2 regions of the Halomonas sp. McD50-4 genome follow, and region 2 is predicted to be linked to the other one. Evidence: predicted binding sites of a transcription regulator. Region 2 holds the regulator's gene; the other holds the start of a gene.

Region 1 (3,413 bases), on a different contig from region 2:
CCAATAGGTTTTTAGTAGCATTACGTCTTGGGTAAGATACTTGCTGAGGTGCTATGAGAAATCCGGGCTAGCAAAGTAAATCCTAAGTTTAATACAGCGCTTTCGTTTTAGTAATGTATGACTTGAATGCGCCTGCTGTACTACAAGAGTCCGTTAGAACGGCGTGCAGACAGCAGGCGAGCTTTTATCACCCTACTAAAGGGTCATAAATGGCTCATCTTCCTGGCCTGTAAACGTGTACACATTGTAAGGGCTTTCTTGTGGCCCCGGCATACCCGGTGTGCCAATGGGCATACCCGCCAAACCGATACCGTCAATATCGGGTTGTTCCTCAAACAGCGCCTGCACGGCTTCCATTGGAACGTGGCCTTCGATCCAATACTCGCCCATCTCAATGGTATGGCATGAACCCAGGCCATAGGGCACGCCTGCCTGCTGCTTAATATCACCCAGCTCTACATCGTCAATAATCGTCACTTCTACGCCGAGCTCTTCAAGATGGCGTGCATAAGCGTCACAGCAGCCGCACTGGGGGTTTTTATACAATGTTGCCTCTGGCGGTAACGCCGCCTGGGCGGAGACCGCCCCAAGCAGCATGGAACCAGAGAGTAAAAGCTTGGTGCTCATATGTTGCATTATTTTCAACTCCTTAGCGTGAACGACTGAAGAGGTATTTTGCCAGCGAAGCGATCGCCAAGCCAATTAATAACAGCATGGCCAGGGGCATCAACCAGCCTAGCCACCCCATTGACCCCATAAAAGCAAAACATTCCGCGTTCATCATGCCATCACTCCTAAAAAAAGAGGCAATCGCCAAGGCTTATTGCGGGCCATGGTGGCTGGGCATGCTTCCTCTCATCTGTTCACGCTGCTCATCGGTCAGTAAGTCCTGCATCTGATTATGCATGCGCACGTTATCAGCCATCATATCGCCATGAAGGTTGGCCATTTGAGCATGCAGCGCCTTTATTTCCTCTGGTTCAGGGCGTTCAGTCTGCATGGTTTGCATCATGTCGTCGCGCAGGTTCATCAATTCGCCCATCCGCTCAAGCTGGGCCGCGCGGTGTTCTTGGCGCATCTCACGCATGGTACTCATCTGCTGCTCGTCGAGCATACCGCCAATGCCGAACATACTCCCCATGCCTTCCATCATTGGACAAGGCATCATCCCGCTTTGCCCTCCCATCATCATTCCTGGGTACATGCCTTCTTGACTGCCCATCATCATGCCCGAACCCATACCGACTTGGCCGTCCATCATATTGCCCTGACCTTGGGCGCCTTGGCTCATACCTTGAGCGAAGATGGCGCTGCTGGGGACACTGAGGCTTGCAGCCAGACCAATGACAAAGATCATCTTGTGCTTAACCATGATATTTCCTCTTATCATGTTGCTGGTCGAGACATCGCCTTATCCATTAAAAATGGAAGAAGGCGGAGTTAGCTTTCGTTATAAGCCTACAACCTATAGGTGGCCCAAAGGTAAAGGAGAAACCGATCCCAATACCTAAGTGTTGTCACAGATCATTTTTTCCGCCATTTTCAGCCCTGCTTCAGGTTGGCACGCTATAACACCTACACATTTCTTTGAAGATTCATACGACGCCATGCGCCTTGTTCGCCAAACAGGGAAAATGAACGATGTAAGAAGGCTCAACCGAATCAGTTTTAGCGCCTCCGCGATGAAGTAACAATATCCATTCAACCCTGAAAAACATAAGGATACGGTATGCAAAAGAAGACGAGTTCGCTCCCTATCATTCACGCTTCCTTAGCAACGCTGTTGCTGTCGCTAGCAATCCCAGTGCTGGCCCATGAAGGGGCCGCAAGCACTTCGCCTAAGGATGGCGTCACCATTCAGGATTCCCCAGCAGAGATTGGCATCGAGTTTGGTGGCATGATGCGCATCACCCAGTTTGAAGTGGCAGGCCCGGACGGCCACGTTCCTCTTGATGGTCAGCCAGGCAGTGAACAGGTCGATCGCTACTTCGTAAAGCCCAGTGACACTCTTTCGGCTGGGGATTACCAGGTGCGCTGGCGTGGCCTATCGGATGACGGGCACATGATGTCCGACGGTTTTAACTTCTCGGTCGAGCCCTGACCCGTGGCCTGGTGGTTCTCCGTAAATAGCCTCGACGTCTGGACCGTCGCGATGATTCTCGTGGCGGCTGGGGTTTACCTTAGTGCCCTAGTCGCGACGGGGGCCGTGTTGTTTCGTCTAGCGTTTCCCCGACTCCCTGATCACGACCGGAGGCGCGTCGCCCGCATGGGCGTCTTTGCTGCCTGGGCGGGGGTCATTCTGATTCTGTTCCAGTGGCCTTTAGAAGCTGGTTACCTTGGGGGCGGCAATATATCTGCTGCAACCAACCCAATGCTGCTCGGAATCGTGTTTGAGGGTGCGTCCGGGGGCCGGCTAATGCTGGCGGTAGCTGGCTTGCTGCTGGTTCAGGCGATTCAGCTTAATAACTTAGCGCACTCGAAAACAGCCAACAGCGTGAGCCTAGTAGGCGTTTTATTGGTGATGCTGGCATTCGTGCAGGTGGGGCATACAGTAAACACCCCACGCCTCGTTCTGGCTGGCTTGCTGATCGTTCACCTGATGGCGGCAGCATTTTGGGTGGCCTCGCTTTGGCCGCTGTTCCATTTAGTTGGACGGGGTCACAACCAGGACAATACCGCCCACATTCTGACCCGTTTCGGGAAAATCGCCATGGGCGGAGTTGGCGTGTTGGTACTGGCGGGCGTCACTTTGGCCACGCTGCTAACAGGCGGTCTCACACCCCTGCTCACCACGGCATATGGACAGTTCTTGATCGGCAAGGTATTGATTGTGGCGGCGCTACTGTTATTTGCTGCCGCGAACAAGTGGCGGCTTGTGCCGGCCTTTGAGAGCGGCGACGCAACAGCCCCAGGACGGTTACAGAGAAGTATTGCACTGGAGATGGTGCTGGTCGCGGTTATCTTGTTGATCACGGCAGTGCTGACAAGAGTGTCATCACCGAATGGGTGACTAACAGGTCAACCACCTTGTTGAGCCGTTCCAGAGCTCGAAATTAACGGTCTCCTTCTTATGGGCCTTACGCTGAGGTTTAGGCGGAGGCTGCCATAGGCAATTGCACCAACAAGACGAAAAGTCATTGCTGCAGCGTTGACTCTAATCAGGGGGGGCAGGATCCATCATCATGTTAGAAATGCTTTTGGGTAGCAGGCCATATTTTTACGTTAGGTTCAGGCTCGTTTCAGGTTAACGCCGTATAAAGAACAAGTGACAATAACCTCTGAGGTAAATGACCATGCGCAACATCTCCTTAACAACGTCTTTGTTTGCCCTTTCACTCAGTTTGATAACGAGTGCGGCATGGGCTTCGCCCGGCCAAGGCAGTGGTGACAATGGCCTAACCGAGGCTGACGTT
Region 2 (3,413 bases):
GCTGCGCCTGCGTCAGCAGCTTCAGGAGCTGGATAGCGCCCACGCCAAGCGCACTAACCGGGTCGTAGTGCAAGAGCTCTCTTCGCTGGAGCGAGACCTGCTGCGAGAAGCCCTCCACATTGTGAAGGACTTCAAGCAGCGCCTTTCCCACCGCTATCATTTGGAGTATTCGTGAGCGGAATGCGCTTGTTAGATCGACACATGACGCTGCTGAGCGGCTCGTTAAGAACGCTGCTGCAGCGGGAAAGCGATCGACGCCGATGGGCCGATTCGCCCTACGCGTGGCTATTTCAGCCGTACATGGGCGAGGAGTCCGTCGCGATGGCCTGCCAGGTGAGTGACGGTCAGCCCAATGTCGTCAGCGTGGCGGCCGTCGTGCTCAGTCCGCGGCGTGTGCACACTAGCCGTATCTGGTGGGCCACACTGTCAGAATCTCCCGTGCCAGTGTCTGCCACCCTGCGCCGCCATCAGCAGTTACACGCGACGGATACCCCGCGCTCCCCAGATATCGAATGCCTGACAGAGCTGGCCGAATTCATCGAGAATCGGCCGCTCGTTGGTTGGCAGTTAGAGCGCACGATCGAGCCGCTCAACGGGCTATTCAAACGCGTATTGGGGTTCGGTTTACCCAACGCCCAGGTCGACGTTGCCAAGTTGCACGGGCGACAGCTACGGCGGCTGCATCCGCAGGTCGATACCCTCGAATCGCTTGGCGAGGCGCTGACCCGTTGGCGGCTGCCACGGCTGATCTGGCCTAGCGTGACCAGCGAAGCCACCGCGAGTGCACTTCTGTATCTACGTTTGCAGCGCGAGATCGCCCTGACCGCCTAGGGTTTGTATTGGGTAGAGCTTCGGAGTGTTGTTAGAATACATACTGCTCCTTTACCCACCGGCAGTGCGACGACCATGTTATCACCTGACTACTTTGACCCTACTTTGTCAGACAGCGCGTCTGACGAGCCTACCGCCACGCAGCACGAGCTGCAGGATGCCAAGCAGAAGCGTGAATTCAACAAGTTGCAAAAACGCCTGCGGCGCGAAGTGGGAAACGCGATCATCGATTACAACATGATCGAGGATGGCGATCGGGTCATGGTGTGCCTCTCCGGCGGCAAAGATAGCTACACGATGCTGGAGATTTTGCGCAACTTGCAACGCAACGCGCCGGTCGATTTTTCGCTGGTGGCGGTCAACATGGACCAAAAACAGCCTGGTTTCCCAGAGCACGTCTTGCCCCAGTATTTGGATAAGCTGGGGGTGGAGTATCACATTCTCGAGCGTGACACCTACTCGGTGGTAAAGGAGAAAACCCCGGAGGGTAAAACCACCTGCGCGCTCTGCTCGCGCTTGCGCCGCGGCTCGCTGTATGGGTTTGCCGAAGAGATCGGCGCGAACAAGATTGCCCTCGGCCACCATCGCGAAGACATTCTAGAAACGCTGTTTCTGAACATGTTCTTCGGCGGTACGCTAAAAGCCATGCCGCCGAAACTGCTCTCGGATGACGGTAAAAACATCGTGATCCGCCCGCTGGCCTACTGTAAAGAGGCGGATATTGCTGAGTTTTCGCGGCAGATGGCGTTTCCCATCATTCCCTGTAATTTGTGTGGGTCGCAGCCGAACATGCAGCGACAAATCGTCAAAGAGATGTTGGCGGAGTGGGACAAGAAGCATCCTGGGCGCTTGGAGAGCATGTTCAAAGCAGTCACCAACGTGGCACCCTCGCAGCTTGCCGATCGCGAGCTATTCGACTTTGCCGGTCTCGAAGCCAAGCAGGCGGCCTTGATGGAAGGACGCATCCAAGCCTTCAACGTGTGATCGTTGGCGCCTCCTCTTCTGCCAGGGTAATGAGGCGCTGCATGTCCAAAATATTGACCTCGCGCCCTGAGACGGCCACGACCTCCTGCTGCTGAAAGCGGCTAAGAATGCGGCTGACCGTTTCGACCGCTAGGCCCAGGTAGTTACCCATATCGGCCCGGGACATGGATAGGCGGAAGCTGTATGGCGAGTAGCCCCGCCGCCGGAAGCGATCAGAGAGCGTAATCAAAAAGCTCGCCAGCCGCTGATCCGCGGTCTTACGCGACAGTAGACGCATCATTCGCCGATCGTCGCGCAGTTCTTTACTCATGCTGCGATAGAGCTGGCCGCGCAGCTCGGGCAGCTCCTCGGAGAGCGAGTCCAGGCGGTCGAACGGAATTTCGCACACCGTCGTCGTTTCCAGAGCCATCACCGTGCCGGGGTAGTGCTCTTCGTCGATGCCGTCCAAACCCACTAGTTCGCTGGGTAGAAAGAAATTGGTGAGCTGGTCATGGCCGTTGCCTTCGCTGGTGACCTGCTTCAAGCTACCCGAGCGCACCGCATAGACACTGGTGAAAGCGTCCCCTTGGCGGAACAGGGGTTCGCCTTTCTTCAACGGCGAGCGGCGGCGAATGATCGCATCGAACTGGCTCATATCCTCGAGCTCCAAGGCGAGCGGTAAGCACAGCGAGCTTAGACTACACGTCTGGCAGCGCGCCTCTTGCAGCAGTGAACGTCGTTGGCTGGCAGGATATGGCATAGGAGTCTCCCTTCTTCTTTCGCCATCATAGGCACAGGGGGCAGGCGGCTCAAGGCGCTCACACGATCTTCGAGTAGCGCTGACCATCCTGACGTTGTAAGTGAGTGTCGAAGGCCATGGCCAAATGCCGAATGAGCAATCGCCCGATCGGCGTGGCGCTCAGCCGAAGGCCCTCACGCTGTACGAGGCCATCCCGTTCGGCGATCGCCAGTCGCTCGAAGGCAGTGGCAAAGTAGTCTGCCGCATCGATATGCCAACGCTGACCGATCGCGTCGAGATCAATGGCCATATCGCACATGAACCGCTCGATGACGTCTCTTCTTATTAGGTCATCCTTATTTAAGCGTAGTCCTTTTATCGTTGCCAGCCTACCTTCATCCAAGGCGGCTTCATAGTGGGCGAGCTGAGTAGGGTTTTGGGCGTAAATATCGTCGACCCGAGAAATGGCGGATACGCCCAAACCGATCAAATCGCACTCGGCGTGGCTGGAGTAGCCTTGAAAATTACGCTGCAGCGTGCCGTTGCGCTGCGCCTGGGCCAAGCTGTCGTCGGGGCGTGCAAAGTGGTCCATGCCAATATGCACATAGCCCGCCTGGGTGAGCATCTCGATAGTGGTGTGCAGCATGGCCAGCTTTTCATCGGCGCTGGGCAGGTCGGCCAACTGGATACGTCGCTGGGGCGCAAAGCGGGCTGGCATGTGGGCGTAGTTGAAGACCGATAATCGTGCTGGTCCCAGCTCGATGACCTGACGAAGCGTTTCGGCAAAACGCCGTTCGGTTTGAAAGGGAAGGCCATAGATTAAATCGAGGTTGAGCGAGCGAAAGCCGAGCCGATGCGCTTCGTCCATGAGCGTTTCGGT

Evidence for each region. The regulator FNR, encoded in region 2, switches genes on or off when oxygen is low (the NO sensors DNR and NnrR bind a similar motif). The targets are predictions, from matches to a motif close to TTGATNTANATCAA.
Region 1: the regulator FNR is predicted to act here: its motif matches at 1,515-1,528, upstream of MHM85_RS18015 (copper resistance CopC family protein).

What each region holds. Positions count from the first base shown of each region.
Region 1 covers NZ_JAKRFG010000025.1:5,350-8,762, reverse strand. The annotation lists gene MHM85_RS18025 (DUF411 domain-containing protein) at 196-636, opposite strand; gene MHM85_RS18460 (hypothetical protein) at 650-784, opposite strand; gene MHM85_RS18020 (Spy/CpxP family protein refolding chaperone) at 821-1,372, opposite strand; gene MHM85_RS18015 (copper resistance CopC family protein) at 1,730-2,101, shown strand; gene MHM85_RS18010 (CopD family protein) at 2,267-3,010, shown strand; gene MHM85_RS18005 (plastocyanin/azurin family copper-binding protein) at 3,294-3,413, shown strand, end outside.
Region 2 covers NZ_JAKRFG010000009.1:21,017-24,429, reverse strand. The annotation lists gene MHM85_RS11865 (putative nucleotidyltransferase substrate binding domain-containing protein) at 1-175, shown strand, start outside; gene MHM85_RS11860 (DNA polymerase III subunit epsilon) at 181-831, shown strand; gene ttcA (tRNA 2-thiocytidine(32) synthetase TtcA) at 907-1,815, shown strand; gene fnr (fumarate/nitrate reduction transcriptional regulator Fnr) at 1,805-2,554, opposite strand; gene hemN (oxygen-independent coproporphyrinogen III oxidase) at 2,613-3,413, opposite strand, start outside.